2 regions of the Streptomyces sp. NBC_00285 genome follow, and region 2 is predicted to be linked to the other one. Evidence: predicted binding sites of a transcription regulator. Region 2 holds the regulator's gene; the other holds the start of a gene.
The links. The regulator HrcA, encoded in region 2, represses chaperone genes, less so after heat shock. The targets are predictions, from matches to a motif close to TTNGCACTCNGNNNNNCNGAGTGCNAA.

Region 1: a site for HrcA is predicted at 6,096-6,122, ahead of groL (chaperonin GroEL). Genes of this name have one in related genera too.

The regions. Positions count from the first base shown of each region.
Region 1 is NZ_CP108055.1:4,985,012-4,995,634, forward strand. Features, by position in the region: gene OHT57_RS22860 (hypothetical protein) at 1-176, shown strand, start outside; gene OHT57_RS22865 (carboxylesterase/lipase family protein) at 192-1,715, opposite strand; gene OHT57_RS22870 (metallophosphoesterase family protein) at 1,738-2,622, opposite strand; gene OHT57_RS22875 (NADH:flavin oxidoreductase) at 2,746-3,903, opposite strand; gene groL (chaperonin GroEL) at 4,305-5,933, opposite strand; gene OHT57_RS22885 (cold-shock protein) at 6,422-6,628, opposite strand; gene OHT57_RS22890 (MoaD/ThiS family protein) at 7,071-7,346, opposite strand; gene thrC (threonine synthase) at 7,406-8,689, opposite strand; SAM riboswitch class I at 8,705-8,863, opposite strand; gene OHT57_RS22900 (glucosyl-3-phosphoglycerate synthase) at 9,027-9,971, shown strand; gene OHT57_RS22905 (alpha,alpha-trehalose-phosphate synthase (UDP-forming)) at 10,055-10,623, shown strand, end outside.
Region 2 is NZ_CP108055.1:3,858,053-3,868,675, reverse strand. Features, by position in the region: gene OHT57_RS17950 (HAMP domain-containing protein) at 1-535, opposite strand, end outside; gene OHT57_RS17945 (ATP-binding SpoIIE family protein phosphatase) at 638-2,644, shown strand; gene hemW (radical SAM family heme chaperone HemW) at 2,675-3,907, shown strand; gene OHT57_RS17935 (DUF3097 domain-containing protein) at 4,090-4,896, opposite strand; gene OHT57_RS17930 (MBL fold metallo-hydrolase) at 4,931-5,659, opposite strand; gene hrcA (heat-inducible transcriptional repressor HrcA) at 6,010-7,026, shown strand; gene dnaJ (molecular chaperone DnaJ) at 7,027-8,166, shown strand; gene OHT57_RS17915 (nitronate monooxygenase) at 8,355-9,431, shown strand; gene OHT57_RS17910 (16S rRNA (uracil(1498)-N(3))-methyltransferase) at 9,428-10,189, shown strand; gene OHT57_RS17905 (VOC family protein) at 10,206-10,598, shown strand; gene OHT57_RS17900 (hypothetical protein) at 10,540-10,623, opposite strand, start outside.

The DNA of each region.
Region 1 (10,623 bases), 1.1 Mb from region 2:
TGTGCGGGACGCCGAGGCGGGACCGGCACGAGGCGGAGCTGTACATCAACGCCCAACGCCGGGCCCCGCGCGCCGCGATGGCGTACCGGCTCGTCCACGAGTTCACCGACTACGAGGTGCTGCGCGTGTGGGGCACGCCGGTGAAGGTGGACATCGAGCCGCTCGGGAACCTCTAGAGCCCTGGCCTCCGGCTACTTCAGCAGCGGCAGTGCCGCGAAGTCGTACCCCTCCCACAGCCGGCGCGAAACCTCCTCCGGGTACGGCCGCACCTGCGGCTCCACGTCCAGGACCCGGGTCAGCCGGTCCTCGCCGTCGTACGCGGGCCACCCCGGGTCCCCGGTCCGCGCGAACGCCGTCCACGCCGACTGGAAGTGCGCGGTCAGTGTCTTCGCCTCCGGCGGGACCCCGCTTCCCGCGAACAGGAGCTTGCCGAGGTCGGCGTCGTACGTGCCGAACAGCAGCGGGATGTCCAGGCCGTGGCACGCGCCGAGCGCGCCGCCGAACCCCGGTGCGGGCCAGACGAGTTCGTAGAGGTGGGCCCGGCCGCCACCCGCGGTCTGCGCCTCGGCCAGCCGCAGGGACGGCAGGCTGAACAGCCAGTCCGTCTGTACACGTTCGTGGAGTTCGCTGGGTGTGGCGTCCGGATAGGCCTCGCGGTAGGAGCGTTCACCGTCCGGGCCCGGCGCGAACATCCGCAACGCCGACGCCGCCTGCTCCTCGGTGATCTTGCCGTTCCGGTCGGCGAGAACGAGGAAGAGCCGGTACTCGTCCCGGTTGTGCCCGACGAGCAGCTCCACGTCCCGGGCGGCGCCCGACGCCAGGGCCTCCCAGGGCGTGCACGGCAGCACCTCGCCGTCGACGACCGGCGAGAAGGGCGTGACGGTGGGCACCACCCGGCCCCACCGGTCGTCGTACTCACGCATCCGCAGGCTCAACCGCTCGCCCACCGCGGGGAGTTGATGCGGGTCCACGGCGGACAGCGCGGCGGCCGTCGGTGCCAGGCCCGCCTCCTTGCCGATCTCCACCGCGATGTCCCGGGCGAGTTCGGCGGAGAAGTACGTGCCGGGCACGCTCTGCGCGACGGCCCGCCCGAACAGTCCCCGCGCGCTCGGCATCGCCAGCAGCGAGGCGACGGACCCCGCGCCCGCCGACTCCCCGAACACCGTGACCTGCCCGGGGTCCCCGCCGAACGCCGTGATGTTGTCCCGCACCCACTGAAGCGCGGCGACCTGGTCCAGCAGCCCCCGGTTCGCGGGCGCCCCCTCCAGCAGGGTGAACCCCTCAATGCCCACGCGGTAGTTGAGGGTGACGACGACCACGTCACCGGCGCGTGCGAGGTGCTGGGCGTCGTAGCCGGGGCTGCCCGAGTGACCGAGCTTGTAGGCGCCGCCGTAGATCCACACCATCACCGGGCGGCGGGCCGCCGGGTCCGCCTCGGGCGTCCAGACGTTGACCGTCAGCCAGTCGTCGCCGGTGGGCGCCGCGAGCTCTCCGGCGCGCCCCTGGAAGCCCGCCTCCTGCGGGGGCGGCGGCCCGAACTCGTACGCCTGCCGGGTCCCCTCCCAGCTCTTGACGGGCCGTGGCGCCTGGAACCGCGCCTGCCCCACCGGCGGTTCGGCGAACGGGATGCCCCGGAAGACCACGAGCCCGTCCTCGGCACGCCCGCGCACGGCACCGGCCGCGGTGCGTACGTCGAGGTCCCCGGCTGACGTCATCGTCGAACTCCTCTTGGTCGGTTCAGTTGGGAAACGAGGGCTGCGACGGACCGTGTTTCTCCACCAACGCCCGGGTCCGCTGCTCGTCCAGCTCGTACACGGTCTCGTGCGCCCGCGGGTCCCGCGCGTGCAGGGTGTGGAACAGCGGGCTCGTCGGCCCGCCCAGCTCCACCAGCGAGGCCGAGGCGCCGCGCACCGCGCGTTCGGTGCCGTACGGCGTCGTCAGGTCGATGCGGTTGACCACCCCCGGTGTCACCCACACCGGCACCGACTCCAGCATCCCGAAGAGCTGGAGATGGAAGTGACCGGTCAGGACGACCCGTACGTCACTCCCCCGGATCGCCTCCGCCAACTCCCCGGGGTTGAGCAGCCCGAAGACCTGCTGGGTCACGGACAGGCCGAGGCTGAGAGGCGGATGGTGGAAGGCGAGTACCGTGCCGTGCTCGGCCGGTGTCCTCAACACCTCGCGCAACCAGTCCAGTTGGGCCTCGGTGAACCGCCCGTACACCTTGCCCGGCACGAGCGAGTCCAGCGTGACGAAGCGGTGGCCGCCGACCGTGCTCACCGCGGCCCGCTCCGAGTCCCCGGTCTCCAGAACCGACTGCGGCTGCGCGTGCCCGCTGCCCAGCACCTTGCCGAAGGCCTCGCGCTCGTCGTGGTTGCCGGTCGTGTAGAAGACGGGAGCGCCGTGCGGCCGGGCGAACTCACCGACGAGTTCCCGCACCGTCGTATAGGCCTCCACCGCCCCGTCGTCGGCGATGTCCCCGGTGACGACGACCGCGTCGACGTCCCGCACATGCCGCAGCTCGGTGAGCATCAGCCGCAGTGAGTCGGTGGCGTTGACGCCGTTCCCGTTGGGGGCGTCGACGCTCTCCACGTGGGTGTCCGAGAGATGAATGATCCGCATGTCCCGCCACGCTAGCCGGAGTCGACCACCACAACCAGGCCGCCCGCCCGGCCGACGGGAGGTGGGGGCGGCCCCGAAGGACACCACCCCCACCTCCTCACCTCGGGCCGGACGGCCGACCGGTCAGCTCAGGGACTTCAGCGCGGACGCGTCGTACGGCTTCAGCTCGTCGTGGTGCCCCGCGAGGACCTTCGCCGCCCACTGCGGGTCCTGGAGCAGCGCCCGTCCGACGGCCACCATGTCGAACTCCTCCCGCTCCAGGGCGTCGAGGAGGTCGTCGATGCCCTTGAGCGGGGCGCCCTCGCCGGCGAAGCCACGGAGGAAGTCCCCGTCGAGCCCGACCGAGCCCACGGTGATGGTGGTCCGGCCCGTCAGCTTCTTCGTCCAGCCCGCGAGGTTGAGGTCGGAACCCTCGAACTCCGGGATCCAGTAACGGCGCGTGGAGGCGTGGAACGCGTCGACACCGGCCGCGGCGAGCGGCGCGAGGATCGCCTCCAGCTCCTGAGGCGTCTCGGCGAGCCGCGCCCGGTAGGCCTCCTGCTTCCACTGCGAGTACCGGAAGATGATCGGGAACTCCGCCGACACCGTCTCCCGTACGGCCGCCACGATCTCCGCCGCAAACTTCGTACGGGCGACGGGGTCACCGCCGTAGGCGTCGCCGCGGCGGTTCGTGCCCGCCCACAGGAACTGGTCGAGCAGGTAGCCGTGGGCGCCGTGCAGTTCCACGCCGTCGAAGCCGATGCGCTCGGCGGCGGCCGCGGCCTCGGCGAACGCGCCGATGACGTCGTCCAGGTCGCGCTGGGTCATCGCCTTGCCGGTGGGCTCCTCGGCTCCGAGGCGCAGGCCGGAGGGGCCGACGGCGGGTGCGTCGGCGTAGGGCGGCTCGCCCTGGCTGCGGACCATGCCGATGTGCCACAGCTGCGGAACGATGGTGCCGCCCGCCGCGTGCACCTGCTCGGCGACCTTCGCCCAGCCGGCCAGCTGCTCCTCGCCGTGGAACCGCGGGACGCTGTCGCTCTGGCCGGCCGAGTCGTGGCCGACGTACGTGCCCTCGGTGACGACCAGGCCGACTCCGGCGGCCGCGCGGCGGGAGTAGTACGACGCCACGTCGTCGCCGGGGACGCCGCCCGGGGAGAACATCCGGGTCATGGGCGCCATGGCGATGCGGTTCGGGACGGTCAGGCCGTTGATCGTGACCGGCCGGGAGAGGATCTCGGCGGCACGGGAGGCGGCTCCGGAGGCAGCGGTGGAGGCGGCCGGGGATGTGGCGGGGGCGGTCACGCGAGGCACTCCTGTGGGGACGGGCGACAGGTGGGATACCCGTCGGTATGTGCAACGTACATACGCGGCAACCGCCGCGTACAGCGCACGCATTCCGCTCAGCGGCCCAACGCCCTGTGATCCTGGCCACTGGCCACCGGCATGGCAGAAGCCCGCCCCACACACAGTGGGACGGGCTTCGTGTCGAGCGCCGGGCAGGCCTTGCACCTGCATCTCCCCGCAGGAAGCGGGGCGTCTTTCCTTGGACCACCAACGCGTAGTCGGACGACGGGAGTTCACGTCGACCGGCTCTTGATCAGCATAGCGCAATAAAACACCGGGGGCGGCCACCCCCTGTCTCCAGGAAGTGCCGCCCCCGGCAAGGACGTTGATCAACCGTCGGGCCCTGGGGCCCGGGTCGATCAGAAGTCCATGTCACCGCCCGGCATGCCGCCACCGGCGCCCGCGCCGGCACCGGCCTTTTCGGGCTTGTCGGCGATGACGGCCTCGGTGGTGAGGAAGAGCGCGGCGATGGAGGCCGCGTTCTGGAGCGCGGAGCGCGTGACCTTCGCCGGGTCGATGATGCCCTCGGCGATCATGTCGACGTACTCACCGGTCGCGGCGTTCAGGCCGTGACCGATCGGGAGGTTGCGGACCTTCTCGACGATGACGCCACCCTCGAGACCACCGTTGATGGCGATCTGCTTGAGCGGGGCCTCCAGGGCGAGCCTCACGGCGTTGGCGCCGGTCGCCTCGTCACCGGACAGGTCCAGCTTCTCGAAGACGCTGGAGGCCTGGATGAGCGCGACGCCGCCACCGGCGACGATGCCCTCTTCGACGGCCGCCTTGGCGTTGCGCACGGCGTCCTCGATGCGGTGCTTGCGCTCCTTGAGCTCGACCTCGGTCGCGGCACCGGCCTTGATGACGGCGACGCCACCGGCGAGCTTCGCCAGGCGCTCCTGGAGCTTCTCGCGGTCGTAGTCCGAGTCGCTGTTCTCGATCTCGGCGCGGATCTGGTTGACCCGGCCCTGAACCTGCTCGGAGGAGCCGGCACCGTCGACGATGGTGGTCTCGTCCTTGGTGATGACGACCTTGCGGGCACGGCCCAGGAGGTCGATGGAGGTGTTCTCGAGCTTGAGCCCGACCTCCTCGGAGATGACCTCGCCACCGGTGAGGATGGCGATGTCGTTCAGCATCGCCTTGCGGCGGTCGCCGAAGCCCGGGGCCTTGACGGCGACGGACTTGAAGGTGCCGCGGATCTTGTTGACGACCAGGGTCGACAGGGCCTCGCCCTCGACGTCCTCGGCGATGATCAGCAGCGGCTTGCCCGACTGCATGACCTTCTCCAGAAGCGGGAGCAGGTCCTTGACGGAGCCGATCTTGGAGTTGGCGATCAGGATGTAGGGGTCGTCGAGCGACGCCTCCATCCGCTCCATGTCGGTGGCGAAGTACGCCGAGATGTAGCCCTTGTCGAAGCGCATACCCTCGGTGAGCTCAAGCTCAAGACCGAAGGTCTGGGACTCCTCGACGGTGATGACGCCTTCCTTGCCGACCTTGTCCATCGCCTCGGCGATGAGCTCGCCGATCTGGGTGTCGGCGGCGGAGATGGAGGCCGTCGAAGCGATCTGCTCCTTGGTCTCGACATCCTTGGCCTGCTCGAGCAGGGCGGCGGAGACGGCCTCGACGGCCTTCTCGATACCGCGCTTGAGGGCCATCGGGTTGGCACCGGCGGCTACGTTGCGCAGGCCTTCCTTGACGAGGGCCTGGGCGAGCACGGTCGCGGTGGTCGTACCGTCGCCGGCGACGTCGTCCGTCTTCTTGGCGACTTCCTTGACCAGCTCGGCGCCGATCTTCTCGTACGGGTCCTCGAGCTCGATCTCCTTGGCGATGGAGACACCATCGTTGGTGATCGTGGGGGCGCCCCACTTCTTCTCGAGGACGACGTTGCGGCCCTTGGGGCCGAGCGTCACCTTGACGGCGTCCGCGAGCTGGTTCATGCCGCGCTCGAGGCCGCGCCGCGCCTCCTCGTCGAACGCGATGATCTTGGCCATGTGAAGTGGTCCCTCCAGGACTGGGGGTGATTCCTTCGGACCGCGCCCGCGCCCGCGACGGACGGCTCACCTGCCTGTGGGTTCCTTCCCCACCCGGCTTGCGGGCCTCACCGACCCGGTCCTTCGTTGTCACTCTCACCTTCAGAGTGCTAACGCCAATGATTAGCACTCGGCATGGTCGAGTGCAAGCGCCTCTCAGGGATCGGCCCCCTTCACGAACCCCGAGCCGCCGGACCGAGGACACCCCATCCACCACACCCGGCACGGATCGCCTCAGGCGAAAAAGGGGCGCGGGGAACTGCGCAAAACGCCCGCCCCCACCGACCCCGCACAGGCCACCGAACCGCACAGGCCACCGAACCCGCACCACAACCCGCCCGACCGCCGGAGGCGCGCGCATGCCGGAGGGCCCGTACCCATGACTCCCCATGGGTACGAGCCCTCCGAACGAGAACGAAGAACGACGCTGTTGTTACCCGGCGCGTGCTTCAGCCTGTCGCGAGACGAACCATGTCCGCCTGCGGCCCCTTCTGACCCTGCGAGATCTCGAATTCGACCCGCTGGCCCTCTTCAAGGGTGCGGTAACCGTCCATCTGGATCGCGCTGTAGTGGACGAATACATCCGCACCACCGTCGACCGCGATGAAGCCGTACCCCTTCTCCGCGTTGAACCACTTGACGGTGCCCTGAGCCATGCCTAACTCCCCTATTACTGGCCCTTGCACGGATCCGCACTTCGCGGATCCGGGTCAGACCTCACCCCCCAGATGGTTGGGGGCGTGCGCCGGAACGCGTCGACCGCGGCTGAATGTATCTGTCCAACTGCCGTCTGCAACAGGTCAATCGGACGAGAATTCTGGACGGAAGGGGTCCGGAATGTAGCGAGAATTCGCCTGACTTCGGGGCAAATCGGGCCCCACAAAGGACGCAAAAGGCACATAAGTCGCGCACACTTTGGCTACTTCTCATCGCCCGAGAAGCAAGAACTCATATGCGTGCGACATGAAGAGAGCCGCAGCTTCCCCAACTGTACCGCGCTCAACCATAGAGAATTGCCCCCTCCGCTTCTTCGCGGAGAGGGCAATCAGATGAACACTCGGTCATTTCCATTACCGACGGTAATGACCGGTCATACGGTCACCCTCCGGCGACGGCCGGAATGATGGAGACGCCGGCCCCGTCGGGCGTCGTCGTCTCCAGGCCCTGCTCGAACCGCACGTCGTCGTCGTTCACGTACACATTGACGAACCGCCGCAGCTTGCCCTGGTCGTCCAGGACGCGGGCCGCGATACCGGTGTGGTTCTTCTCCAGATCCGCGATGACCTCGGCGAGGGTCGTACCCTCGGCCTGCACCTCGGCCTGTCCGCCGGTGTAGGTACGCAGGATGGTGGGGATGCGGACGGAAACGCTCATGTTCAAGACCTCCGGTCGGGTATCGCACCTAGTGGCGCGGGGCGCGGGGAACTGCGCGACTACGCGAGACCAGCCTCGCGGAACGAGTCCAGGTTGGGACGGATCGTGGCGGTGAGACCCGTACCCGCGACCGCGTCCAGCGTCTTCAGACCGTCACCGGTGTTCAGCACGACGGTCGTCAGCGAGGGATCCAGCACACCGTTCTCGATGAGCTTCTTCGCGACACCGACGGTCACCCCGCCGGCGGTCTCCGCGAAGATGCCCTCCGTGCGGGCGAGCAGCTTGATCGCGTCCACGACCTGCTCGTCATTGACGTCCTCCACCGCACCGCCGGTACGGCGCGCGATGTCCAGCACATAGGGGCCGTCCGCCGGGTTGCCGATGGCGAGGGACTTGGCGATGGTGTTCGGCTTCTGCGGCCGTACGACGTCGTGGCCCGCCTTGTACGCGACGGACACCGGCGAGCATCCCTCGGCCTGGGCGCCGAAGATCTTGTACGGCCGGTCCTCGACGAGCCCGAGCTTGATCAGCTCCTGGAGCCCCTTGTCGATCTTCGTGAGCTGCGAGCCGGAGGCGATGGGGACCACGAGCTGGTCGGGCAGCCGCCAGCCGAGCTGCTCGCAGATCTCGTACGCCAGGGTCTTGGACCCCTCCGCGTAGTACGGCCGCAGGTTGACGTTGACGAAGCCCCAGCCCTCGCCGGCCGGGTCGCCGATCAGCTCGGAGCAGAAGCGGTTCACGTCGTCGTAGTTGCCCTCGATGCCGATGAGCTCGCCGCCGTAGATCGCGGCCATGACGACCTTGCCCTGCTCCAGGTCGTGCGGGATGAACACGCAGGAGCGGAAGCCGGCCCGCGCCGCGGCGGCGCCGACCGCACCGGCGAGATTGCCGGTGGAGGAGCAGGACAGGGTGGTGAAGCCGAAGGCGCGAGCGGCCTCGATGGCCTGCGCGACGACGCGGTCCTTGAAGGAGTGCGTCGGGTTGCCGGAGTCGTCCTTGATGTACAGGCCGCCGGTGACGCCGAGCTCGCGGGCGAGGTTGTCGGCCTTGACGAGGTGGGTCCAGCCGGGGTTGATGTTGGGCTTGTCCGCGACGTCCGCGGGGACGGGCAGCAGCGGGGCGTAACGCCAGATGTTCGCCGGTCCCGCCTCGATCCGCTTGCGGAGCTCCTCGGTGTCGTAGCCGGAGAAGTCGTACGCGATCTCGAGCGGGCCGAAACACTCCTCGCAGGCGAAGACCGGGCCGAGGGGCACGCGGTGACCGCACTCGCGGCAGCTCAGAGCCGCGGCGGGACCGAGGTCTACGGTGGGATTCGTGGTGCTTGCAACAGTCTGCGCAGCCATGGAGGCGAGGCCCTTTCCTCATCTTCCTCACGACGCACTTCGCCGTGAGACGGATTTGGCACCTTCCCTAATCGGGAGCCTCGCTGCGACGATCATGAGCGATCGCTACGAGAACCGACTGGAGGGTTGCCGGGGCTTCATCGGGCCGTATCCCTCTGCCCCTCTGGATGAGCGGTATGAAGTTGTGAACGGCGGGCCATCCCGGACATGCGATGGTCATCCGCGTTGTTCAAGACTGTAACCGACGACCTGGACAGTTGAGTGGGTCGTCCGAACCGCGAGATGACTACCATCCATCAGCCGCTACCGCGGCAGGCACGCAGAGGAGCCGCGCACTGTGCTGAACGAAGTCGAGCGCTGGCTGGCCACCCGTTCCTGGTCCGTGACCGATCGCCCGCTCCACAGGATCATGGCGGCGAAACGGGGCACGGGCCGCACTGTCAGCGTCGTCCTGCCCGCGCTCAACGAGGAGGAGACGGTCGGTGACATCGTCTCCGTGATCCGTCACGACCTCATGCAGCAGGTTCCGCTGGTCGACGAGATCGTCGTCGTCGACTCGGGATCGACCGACCGTACGTCCGAGGTGGCCGCCGCGGCCGGCGCGCGGGTCGTCCACCGTGACGACATCCTCCCGCGCATCCCGGCCGTGCCCGGCAAGGGCGAGGTCCTGTGGCGCTCCCTCCTCGCCACCAGCGGGGACATCGTCTGCTTCATCGACGCCGACCTGAAGGAGTTCTCCTCGGACTTCGTCTCCGGCATCGTCGGCCCGCTGCTCACCGACCCCGAGGTCGACCTGGTCAAGGGCATGTACGACCGCCCCCTGGGTGGCGCCGCCGGACAGGGCGGCCGGGTCACCGAGCTCATGGCGCGCCCGCTGCTGAACATGCACTGGCCGCAGCTGGCCGGTTTCGTACAGCCGCTGGGCGGCGAGTACGCGGCCCGCCGAAGCCTGCTGGAACAGCTCCCGTTCCCCGTCGGCTACGGCGTCGAGCTCGGCATGCTGGTGGACTCCCTGCACCTGGTGGGCCTGGACGCCCTCGCCCAGGTCGACGTGGGCGTCCGCAAGCACCGCCACCAGGACGGCCAGGCCCTGGGCCGGATGTCCGCCGCGATCTACCGCACCGCCCAGCTCCGGCTGGCCCGCGGCCATATGATCCGGCCCTCCCTCACCCAGTTCGAGCGGGGCCGGGACGGCTTCGAACCGCGCACGTACTCCGTGGACACGGAGGAACGGCCGCCGATGGTGGAGATCGCGGAGTACGCGAAGCGGAAGGTCGCGTGACCCGAGGACGCGTTCCGTATACGGCTCCCCACTGAGCGCAACCGTACGTTTGAGCGGTTCCGGACCAGGCTAGGTTGAGGCGTATGGCTTCCACGCACGGCGCTGCTCACCAGGTGCTGGTCGCGTCCAATCGCGGCCCGGTCTCATACGAAGTGGGCGAGGACGGCTCGCTGAACGCCAAGCGGGGCGGCGGCGGACTCGTCTCCGGTCTGTCGGCGATCGGGCCGGACGCGGGCGCCCTGTGGGTGTGCTCGGCACTGTCCGACGGCGACCGCGAGGCGGTACGGCAGGGGGTCGGCGAGGACGGTGTCCGGATGCTCGCGATCCCGGCCGACGTGCACGCCGACGCGTACAACGGCATCGCGAACTCGGTGCTGTGGTTCGTCCACCACCTCCTCTACCAGACCCCGCTGGAGCCGGTCTTCGACGCGGAGTTCCGGCGGCAGTGGGCGTCGTACGAGACGTACAACCGCGCCTTCGCCGAGGCGCTCGCCGAGGAGGCGGCGCAGGGCGCGGCGGTCCTGGTGCAGGACTACCACCTGTGCCTGGTGCCGGGGATGCTGCGGGAGCTGCGCCCCGACCTGCGCATCGCCCACTTCTCGCACACGCCGTGGGCGCCGGTGGACTACTTCCGGATGCTGCCGGACGACAT
Region 2 (10,623 bases):
CCTCGGTGCCGACCTCGCGGGCCACCCGGGTCACCTCACCGGTGAACAGGGAGAGCTGGTCGACCATCTTGTTCACGGCCCGTCCCAGCCGCCGCAGATCACCGCGCAACTGTCGGCTGCCGTCGTGCAGATCGACCCGCTGGGTCAGATCGCCGCCGGCCACCGCGTCCAGGACCCGGGTCGCGTTGGCGGCCGGGGCCACCAGGGCGTCGAGCAGCTGGTTCACGTCGTTGACCCGGGAGGTCCACGAGCCCTGCCCGGGGCTGGGGGAGAGCCGCTCGTCGAGCCGGCCGTACCGCACCAGCTCCCGCTTGACCCGGCTGACCTCGCCGGTGAAGTGCAGGTTCCGGTCCACCAGCTGGTTGAAGACGGCCGTCAGTTCGGCCACGATCCCGTCGCCGGTCTCCGGCAGCTTCGCGAAGTCACCGTCCCGGGCCGCGGTCATGGCGGCGAGAAGAGGACGCAGGTCCGATGCACGAATCCGGTCACCCTTCTGACCGTCTTCGAGCACAGAGGTACCACTGTTCTCACTCATGGCGGCCCACTTCGGTAACTCGGCGCTTATGGGCGCGGCCAGTCTGTCACTCTGTCCGCATCGACTGAGGCGTATTCGTCCGAACTGCTCGGGGAGACGGCCATGGGGGCCATTCCGGTGCAACGGGAGTGGGTTGCCCGTGCGTCCGTCGCACCGGTAGTCGGTGACGGCGCTCTCCCGCACGCGGCGGCGTACGTCCAGGCCACTCTCCCCGGCGTGCCGTTCGCGCTGGCCTCGGCCAGGGCCCTGTTACGGGACACGATCGCCGAATGGACCGAACTCGGCCTGCCCGGCACGGAGTTCCTCACCGACCGGCAGGCCGACGACGGCGTGGCCGTCGTCAGTGAGCTCGTCACCAATGCCGTCGTGCACGCGGGTACCGAAGTCGAACTGCGCTGCCGTCTGGAGGCGCGCACCGGCGCCCTCGTCATCGAGGTCCTCGACCACCATCCCTCGCGTGCCGCGCACGACGGTGATCCCGAACTGTCCTACGGCATACCGGAGTACGGGCGCGGACTGCGCCTGGTCGCAGCCCTCGCCGAGTCCTGGGGCGTCACCTACCGCACCGGCGCCAAGACGGTGTGGGCGCAGCTGCCGGCCGGCGGCAAGGAGGCCGTCGACGGGATCCAGGCGTACGCCGGGGAGGCCGCGCGGGGACGGGAGCCGGAGGGCGCGCACGAACGGGGGCTGCGGATCGCAGGGAAACCCGCCCCGGAGCCGCCCCGGGCACCCGCCCCGCCCACCTCCCGCGGGGAGCAGGACCGGGACTGGCTCAACCGCGGCGCCCTGTCCTTCCTCGCCGAGGCCTCCGATCTGCTCGCCGGACAACTCGACGAGAACCTCGTCGCCGCCCTCGCCGGCCAGCTGATCGTGCCGCGGCTGGCCGACTGGTGTGCGGTGTGGCTGGAGGACGAGGTCGCCGGACGCTGGGGATCCCCGAGCCCCGGCGGGGCCGAGAACGCGCCTGGCCGAGGCGAGGGCGCCGCGCCCGGACCCCGGCTGGCCCGGGTGTGGCACGGCGCCGAGGCCCGGATCGACGAGCTGCGGCGCGCTCTGGAGAAGGAGCCGCCGAGCCCCTTCGCCATGGACCGGTCCGGGCCCGCGCCGTTTCCCTGGCCCGGCGAGGCGCTCGGCCCGCACGGCACCCACGGCTCCGCGCTCGCCTACCGCCTCACCGCCGGCGGCCGCCCGCTGGGCACCCTGGTCATCGGCCGGGCCGGGCTGCTCTCCTTCCCCGACGAGATCACCGGGCTCGTCGAGGACCTCAGCCGCCGGGTGGCGCTCGCCATCGGCGCGGCCCGCCAGTACGCCCGGCAAGCCACCATCAGTGCGGTGCTCCAGCGCGGTCTGCTGCCCGGCGCGGTCGCCGAGATCCCCGGGATGCGCAGCGCCCTGGTGTACGAGCCGTGCGACAAGGGCGGGCCCAGCGGCGACTTCTACGACCTCTTCCCGGCCGACGAAGGCCGCTGGTGCTTCGCCCTCGGCGACGTCCAGGGCAAGGGTCCCGAGGCCGCCGTGGTCGTCGGGCTGGCCCGGCCCTGGCTGCGGCTGCTGGCCCGCGAGGGCTATCGCGTCGCCGACGTACTGGACCGCCTCAACCAGCTGCTCCTCGACGACGCGACGGAGACCGCGGACGCGGCGGCGCGGGCCCTGGCCGCCGCGGGCGGACGCCCCGTGAACCCCGGCGACGGCCCGCAGACCCGCTTCCTGTCCCTCCTCTACGGCGAGCTCGTCCCCTTCGACGGCGGAGTGCGCTGCACTCTCGCCTCCGCCGGACACCCGCTGCCGCTGCTCCTCGGGGCGGACGGCACGGTCCGTACGGTCGCGCGGCCGCAGACCCTCATCGGGGTCGTCGAGGACGAGACGTACACCAGCGAGACCTTCGAGCTGCGCCCCGGCGACAGCCTGCTGTGCGTCACCGACGGGGTGACCGAGCGGCGCAGAGGCCCCCGGCAGTTCGACGACGAGGACGGGCTCGCCCAGGCGCTGGCGGGATGCGCGGGGCTGGACGCCGAGCTGATCGCGGAGCGGATCAGACGGCTGGTGCACGAGTTCGGTGCGCGGCCGCCGGAGGACGACCTGGCGCTGCTGGTGCTGCAGGCGGAGTAGCCCCCGGCCGGGTGCTGGACAATGGAGGGCATGCCTTCCGCACTCCCCGACGGCGAACCCGTTCCCGACGACGGCTCACTCCCCGCGTCCGCGCTCGCCGGATCCACCGACCGTCCCCTCGGCTTCTATCTGCACGTCCCGTACTGCGCGACCCGCTGCGGCTACTGCGACTTCAACACCTACACCGCGACCGAGCTGCGCGGCTCGGGCGGGGTGCTGGCCTCCCGCGACAACTACGCGGACACCCTGATCGACGAGATCCGGCTCGCCCGGAAGGTCCTCGGCGACGATCCGCGGCCGGTCCGCACGGTGTTCGTGGGCGGCGGCACGCCGACCCTGCTGGCCGCCGGGGACCTCGTACGGATGCTGGGGGCGATCCGCGACGAGTTCGGGCTCGCGGCGGACGCGGAGGTGACGACCGAGGCGAACCCGGAGTCGGTGGACCCGGCGTATCTGGCCGCTCTGCGGGAGGGCGGCTTCAACCGGGTGTCCTTCGGCATGCAGAGCGCGAAGCAGCACGTGCTGAAGGTCCTGGACCGCACGCACACGCCGGGGCGGCCCGAGGCCTGCGTGGCGGAGGCCCGAGCAGCGGGCTTCGACCACGTGAACCTGGACCTGATCTACGGCACCCCGGGGGAGTCCGACGACGACTGGCGGGCCTCCCTGGAGGCGGCGATCGGGGCCGGACCGGACCATGTGTCGGCGTACGCACTGATCGTCGAGGAGGGCACCCAGCTGGCTCGCCGTATCCGCCGGGGCGAGGTCCCGATGACCGACGACGACGTCCACGCGGACCGGTACCTGATCGCGGAGGACGTGCTGTCGGGCGCCGGGTTCGACTGGTACGAGGTGTCCAACTGGGCCACCTCGGACGCGGGCCGGTGTCTGCACAACGAGCTGTACTGGCGCGGGGCGGACTGGTGGGGCGCCGGGCCCGGGGCGCACTCGCACGTGGGCGGGGTGCGGTGGTGGAACGTGAAGCACCCCGGGGCGTACGCGGGTGCGCTGGCCGCGGGGCGGTCGCCGGGGGCGGGGCGGGAGCTGCTGTCCGAGGAGGACCGCAGGGTCGAGCGGATCCTGCTGGAGCTGCGGTTGCGGGAGGGCGTGCCGTTGTCGCTGCTGCGGGAGGCGGGGCTGGCGGCTTCCCGCAGGGCGCTGGGGGAGGGGCTGCTGGAGGCGGGGCCGTATGGGGAGGGGCAGGGTGTGCTGACGCTGCGGGGGCGGTTGCTGGCGGATGCGGTGGTTCGGGATCTGGTGGATTAGGGGCCTGGTGGGGGTGGCGCGTCGGGTTGTGCGGCGGCTACGGGTTCGTTGTGGCTGGTCGCGCAGTTCCTCGCGCCCCTGAGCAGGTTGCGGCTGCGGTCAGTCGCACGCAGACGCAGCTGCACCCACCCAAGGGGCGCGGCGGCTGCGCGACCCGCCCGCAGACTCGCCGCGCGTATTCGCTACGGCGCCGTGACGAAGTCGATCAGCTCCTCCACCCGCCCCAGCAGCTCCGGCTCCAGGTCCTTGTACGAGTTCACCCGCTTCAGGATCGCCTGCCACACCGCGCCCGTGTTCTCCGACGGCCAGCCCAGCGCCCGGCACACTCCCGTCTTCCAGTCCTGACCGCGGGGGACTTCGGGCCACGCCTCGATGCCCAGGGACGACGGCTTCACCGCCGCCCAGATGTCGATGTACGGGTGGCCGACGACCAGCGCGTGTTCGCTGGTCACCGACGCGGCGATCCGGGACTCCTTGCTGCCCGGCACCAGGTGGTCCACCAGCACACCCAGCCGGGCGTCCGGCCCCGGCGCGAATTCGGCCACGATCGACGGGAGGTCGTCCACGCCCTCCAGGTACTCCACGACCACGCCCTCGATGCGCAGGTCGTCGCCCCAGACCCGCTCCACCAGTTCCGCGTCGTGGCGGCCCTCGACGTAGATCCGGCCGGCGCGGGCCACGCGCGCGCGTGCGCCGGGCACGGCGACCGAACCGGAGGCGGTCCGTGAGGGTCGTACGGGAGCCGCGGCCGCGGGCCGGACCAGGGTCACCACCCGGCCCTCCAGCAGGAAACCGCGGGGCTCCAGCGGGAACACCCGGTGCTTGCCGAAACGGTCCTCCAGGGTCACCGTGCCCGCCTCGCAGCGGATCACCGCGCCGCAGAAGCCGGTGCCCGGCTCCTCGACCACCAGACCGGGATCGGCGGGCACCTCCGGCACCGGCTTGGGCTTCTTCCACGGAGGGGTCAGGTCGGCGGAGTACTGGCGCATTCGGATGACGATAGGAGAAGCGGCCCGGGAGTCCTCACGACACGCCGAAGCGCGCCGCCAGCGCGTCCCGCTGGGCCCGTACGAACGCCGCGTCCACCACCGCTCCGTGACCGGGCACGTACAGCGCGTCCTCGCCGCCCAGCGCCAGCAGCCGGTCCAGCGCGTCGGGCCAGCGCGTCGGTACGGCGTCCGGCCCCGCCTGCGGTTCGCCCGACTCCTCGACCAGGTCGCCGCAGAACACCACCTCCGGTGAACCGGGGACGAGGACCGCGAGGTCGTGGGCCGTGTGGCCGGGTCCGACGTTCGCCAGCAGGACCTGCCGGCCGCCGCCCATGTCGAGCGTCCACTCACCACTGACGTGATGCCCCGGGGAGACGAGCGCGTCCACCGCCTCGTCCGCCGACGAGGCATCCAGGCCGTTGCGTACCGCGTCCGCCCGCAGTTCCGCGCGGCCGAGGCGCCCCGCCAGCACCGTCTCCACACCCACCGCGCCGAACACCTCCGCCCCCGCGAACGCCGCCGCGCCGAAGACATGGTCGAAGTGGGGGTGGGTGAGCGCGAGATGGGTCACACGGTGACCGGCGAGTTCCTCGGCCTGTGCGCGCAGGCGGACGCCCTCCGCGAGACCGGAGCCGGAATCGATCAACAGGGCCGTGCCCTCGCCGATCACCAGGCCCGCCGTGCAGTCCCAGCCGGGCAGCCGGCACCGCCCCACCCCGGCCGCGACCCGCTCCCACCCGAGCTCTTCCCAAGTCACCGTCATACCGCGACGCTAGGCCCTGTCCGGCGGTTCGTGCAGGCGGCCGCGTTGTCGGCACTCGCCGGAGCTCCGCGTCGACTCCCTCCTCCGGCGTGCAGCGGCACGCCCCCGCGCTCGAATCGACCTTGCGCGGGAGGCACCCCCATCGCCCCCGCCCACCTGCACGTATGGGGCGTCGCCCCTGAAAGTCGGCCTGATCCGCCGGACGGGCCCTGCCGGTCCAAGCGGTCCTGCCGGGACCAGCCTTGCCCTGGGAGTACCCCACCGCCGTACACTGGCCCGGGAGCGCTGGCACTCGGACGGACAGAGTGCCAGGCGAGGCGACGAGGGATCGACTTCTGGAGGTGTGCGCGATGCTGAGTGAACGCAGGCTCCAGGTGCTGCGCGCCATCGTCCAGGATTATGTCGGCACCGAGGAGCCGGTCGGGTCGAAGGCCCTGACCGAGCGGCACAACCTCGGAGTGTCCCCGGCGACCGTCCGTAACGACATGGCGGCCCTGGAGGACGAGGGGTTCATCGCCCAGCCGCACACCAGTGCCGGGCGGATCCCCACGGACAAGGGGTACCGCCTCTTCGTCGACAAGCTGGCCGGCGTCAAGCCGATGACCGCGCCCGAGCGGCGCGCCATCCAGAACTTCCTCGACGGCGCCGTCGACCTCGACGACGTGGTGGCGCGGACCGTGCGGCTGCTCGCGCAGCTCACGCGGCAGGTCGCCGTCGTGCAGTACCCCTCACTGACCCGCTCGACCGTGCGGCACGTGGAACTGCTGTCACTCGCCCCCGCGCGCGTGATGCTCGTGCTGATCACGGACACCGGCCGGGTCGAGCAGCGCATGGTCGACTGCCCGGCGCCCTTCGGGGAGGCCTCGCTCGCCGATCTGCGGGCGCGGCTCAACAGCCGGGTCGCGGGGCGGCGGTTCGCCGATGTGCCCCGGCTGGTCGAGGACCTGCCGGAGGGGTTCGACGGCGAGGACCGGGGTACCGTCACCACGGTGCTCTCCACTCTTTTGGAGACGCTCGTCGAGGAGAACGAGGAGCGGCTGATGATCGGCGGCACCGCCAATCTCACCCGCTTCGGACATGACTTTCCCCTCACCATCCGGCCCGTCCTGGAGGCTCTGGAGGAGCAGGTCGTCCTCCTCAAACTCCTTGGTGAGGCCGGAGATTCGGGCATGACCGTACGCATCGGTCACGAGAACGCCTACGAGGGACTCAACTCCACTTCAGTGGTGTCGGTCGGCTACGGTTCGGGCAACGAGGCGGTCGCCAAGCTCGGCGTGGTCGGACCGACCCGCATGGATTACCCGGGAACGATGGGAGCGGTACGCGCAGTGGCACGGTACGTCGGACAGATCCTGGCGGAGTCGTAAGTGGCCACGGACTACTACGCCGTTCTCGGCGTGCGCCGCGACGCGTCGCAGGAAGAGATCAAGAAGGCGTTCCGTCGGCTCGCTCGCGAGCTGCACCCGGACGTCAACCCGGATCCGAAGACCCAGGAGCGGTTCAAGGAGATCAACGCCGCCTACGAGGTGCTGTCGGACCCGCAGAAGAAGCAGGTCTACGACCTCGGCGGCGACCCGCTCTCGCAGGCGGGCGGCGGCGGCGCGGGCGGCTTCGGAGCCGGCGGGTTCGGGAACTTCTCGGACATCATGGACGCGTTCTTCGGTACGGCGTCGCAGCGGGGTCCGCGCTCACGCACCCGGCGCGGCCAGGACGCCATGATCCGGCTGGAGATCGAGCTCGACGAGGCGGCCTTCGGCACGACGAAGGACATCCAGGTCGACACGGCGATCGTCTGCACCACCTGCAGCGGTGAGGGCGCGGCGCCGGGCACCTCCGCGCAGACGTGTGACATGTGCCGCGGCCGCGGTGAGGTGTCGCAGGTGACGCGGTCCTTCCTCGGCCAGGTCATGACCTCGCGGCCGTGCCCGCAGTGCCAGGGCTTCGGCACCGTCGTCCCGACCCCGTGCCCCGAGTGCGCCGGCGACGGCCGGGTCCGCTCGCGCCGGACGCTGACGGTCAAGATCCCGGCCGGTGTCGACAACGGCACCCGGATCCAGCTCGCCGGTGAGGGCGAGGTCGGCCCCGGCGGCGGTCCCGCCGGTGACCTGTACGTCGAGATCCACGAGCTGCCGCACTCGCAGTTCCAGCGGCGCGGCGACGACCTGCACTGCACGGTCACCCTCCCGATGACCGCGGCCTCCCTCGGCACCAAGGTCCCGCTGGAGACCCTCGACGGCATGGAGGAGGTCGACATCCGACCGGGCACCCAGTCCGGCCAGTCGATCCCCCTGCACAGCCGGGGCGTCACGCACCTGCGCGGCGGCGGCCGGGGCGACCTCATCGTGCACGTCGAGGTCCAGACGCCGAACAAGCTCGACCCCGAGCAGGAGCGGCTGCTGCGCGAGCTGGCCAAGCTGCGGGGCGAGGAGCGGCCCACCGGGCAGTTCCAGCCCGGACAGCAGGGCTTGTTCTCCCGGCTGAAGGACGCGTTCAACGGTCGCGCGTGAGCCATGAGCCGTGGGACGGCCGCCGGGGCCCCGGCGGCCGGCCTCCCTCGGCTTCTCTCGGCCCGAACGGCCTTGCCCCGGACGCCGGACGGGCCGGAATCCGCCGGTCGTCGACCGGCGCTCCGGTGGTCCTCGCCGGGTCGAAGGCCGGATTCGGACTTGTCCGGAGGACGTGACAACATGCCGTCATGTCCTCCGCACTGACCGATCTCTTCCCTCACCCGATCGTGCAGGCGCCCATGGCGGGCGGCGTCTCCGTGCCGCGGCTCGCCGCCGCCGTGTCCGACGCGGGCGGGCTCGGGTTCCTCGCCGCCGGACACAAGACGGCCGACGGGATGTACCAGGAGATCAAGCAGCTTCGGGGGCTCACCGGACGGCCCTTCGGCGTCAACCTCTTCATGCCGCAGCCGGAGTCCGCGGACCCGGCCGCCGTCGAGGTCTACGCCCACCAGCTGGCCGGCGAGGCCACCTGGTACGAGACCGAGCTCGGCGACCCCGACAGCGGACGTGACGACGGCTACGACGCCAAGTTCGCCGTCCTGCTCGACAACCCGGTCAAGGTGGCCTCCTTCCACTTCGGCATCCCGAGTGGTGAGGCCCTTCAGACGCTGCGCCGGGCCGGCACCTTCACCCTCGTCACCGCGACCACCCCCGAAGAGGCCCTCGCCGTGCAGTACGCGGGCGCCGACGCCGTGATCGCCCAGGGCGTGGAGGCCGGCGGTCACCAGGGCACCCACCGGGACATCCCCGAGCAGGACGACTCCGGCCTCGGCCTGCTGTCCCTCGTCGCCCAGATACGCGAGACGGTGACCCTTCCGATCGTCGCCGCCGGCGGCATCATGCGCGGCAGCCAGATCGCCGCCGTCCTCGCCGCCGGAGCCGACGCGGCCCAGCTCGGCACGGCGTTCCTCGCCACACACGAGTCCGGCGCCCACGACGTGCACAAGCAGGCGCTGACCAACCCCCTCTACGTGCGCACCGAGTTGACCCGCGCCTTCTCCGGCCGCCCCGCCCGCGGTCTGGTCAACCGCTTCATGCGCGAGCACGGCCCCTACGCCCCCGCCGCCTACCCCGAGATCCACCACCTCACCACGCCCCTGCGAAAGGCCGCCGCCAAGGCCAAGGACGCGCAGGGCATGTCGCTGTGGGCCGGACAGGGACACCGGATGGCACGCGAACTGCCGGCCGGACAGCTCGTGGAGCTCCTCGCGGCCGAACTCGCGGACGCCAGGACAGCGTTGTCGGCCAAGGGGGACCTGCGATGACCGCACCGGTGTTCGTCGTCGAGCGCTTCGTCGAGCAGACCGAGCCGGGCAGCGGCGGACGGTACGTCCTCGACGGCCCCGAAGGGCGCCACGCCGTTTCCGTGAAGCGGCTCCAGCCCGGCGAGGACGTCATTCTCACCGACGGCGCCGGGCGCTGGGCCGACTGCGTGGTGCTCGGAACCGAGGGCAAGGACCGGCTGATCGTCCAGCTGGACTCGGTGTCCGAACAACCCGCCGCACAGCCCCGTATCACCGTCGTCCAGGCACTCCCCAAGGGCGACCGCGGTGAGTTGGCCGTCGAGACCATGACCGAGGTCGGCGTCGACGCCGTCGTGCCCTGGCAGGCGGCCCGCTGCATCACCCAGTGGAAGGGCGAACGGGGACTGAAGTCGCTCGGCAAGTGGCGGGCCACCGCCCGTGAGGCCGGCAAGCAGTCCAGGCGGCTCCGCTTCCCCGAGATCGCGGACGCGGCGACCACGAAACAGGTTGCCGCACTTCTCGCCGAAGCCGACTTCGCCGCCGTGCTCCACTCCGACTTCGAGCGCGGCAGGTGGCCACTGGCCACCGCCGAACTCCCCGACGAGGGCGAGATCGTGCTGGTCGTCGGCCCCGAAGGCGGCGTCGCCAAGGACGAGTTGACGCTTTTCGAAGAGGCGGGTGCGCGGGCGTATGTCCTCGGACCTACCGTGTTGCGGACATCTACCGCCGGGACGGCGGCCGCGGCCCTGCTGCTGGGCCGTACCGGCCGCTGGTCCTGAGCCCGAGAGGAACACCGTGGAACTCGCCCAGGTACGCCTGCTCGTCAGCGACTTCGCCGCCTGCTACCACTTCTACGCCGACGTCCTCGGCCTCAAGCCCCAGTCGGGGGCGACGGGCGGACCGTACGAGAAGTTCAGCCCCGCCACCGGCTCGGCGGGCATCGCCCTGCAGGACCGGTCGATGATGGCGGAGGTCCTCGGCGAACTGGGTGACACGGCCACCGGCCACCGCTCCCTCGTGGTGCTGCGCGTGGACGAACTGGACGCCTACTGCGAGCAGATCACCGCCCGCGGCGCCACCCTGCTGCGCGGCCCGGTCCCCATGACGGAGCGGATGCGGGTCGCCCACCTCAAGGACCCGGAGGGGAACCTGGTGGAGCTTCAGGAGTGGCTGCTGCTGCGCGGCTGAGCACTGCGTCGAACAGGTCCCAGCC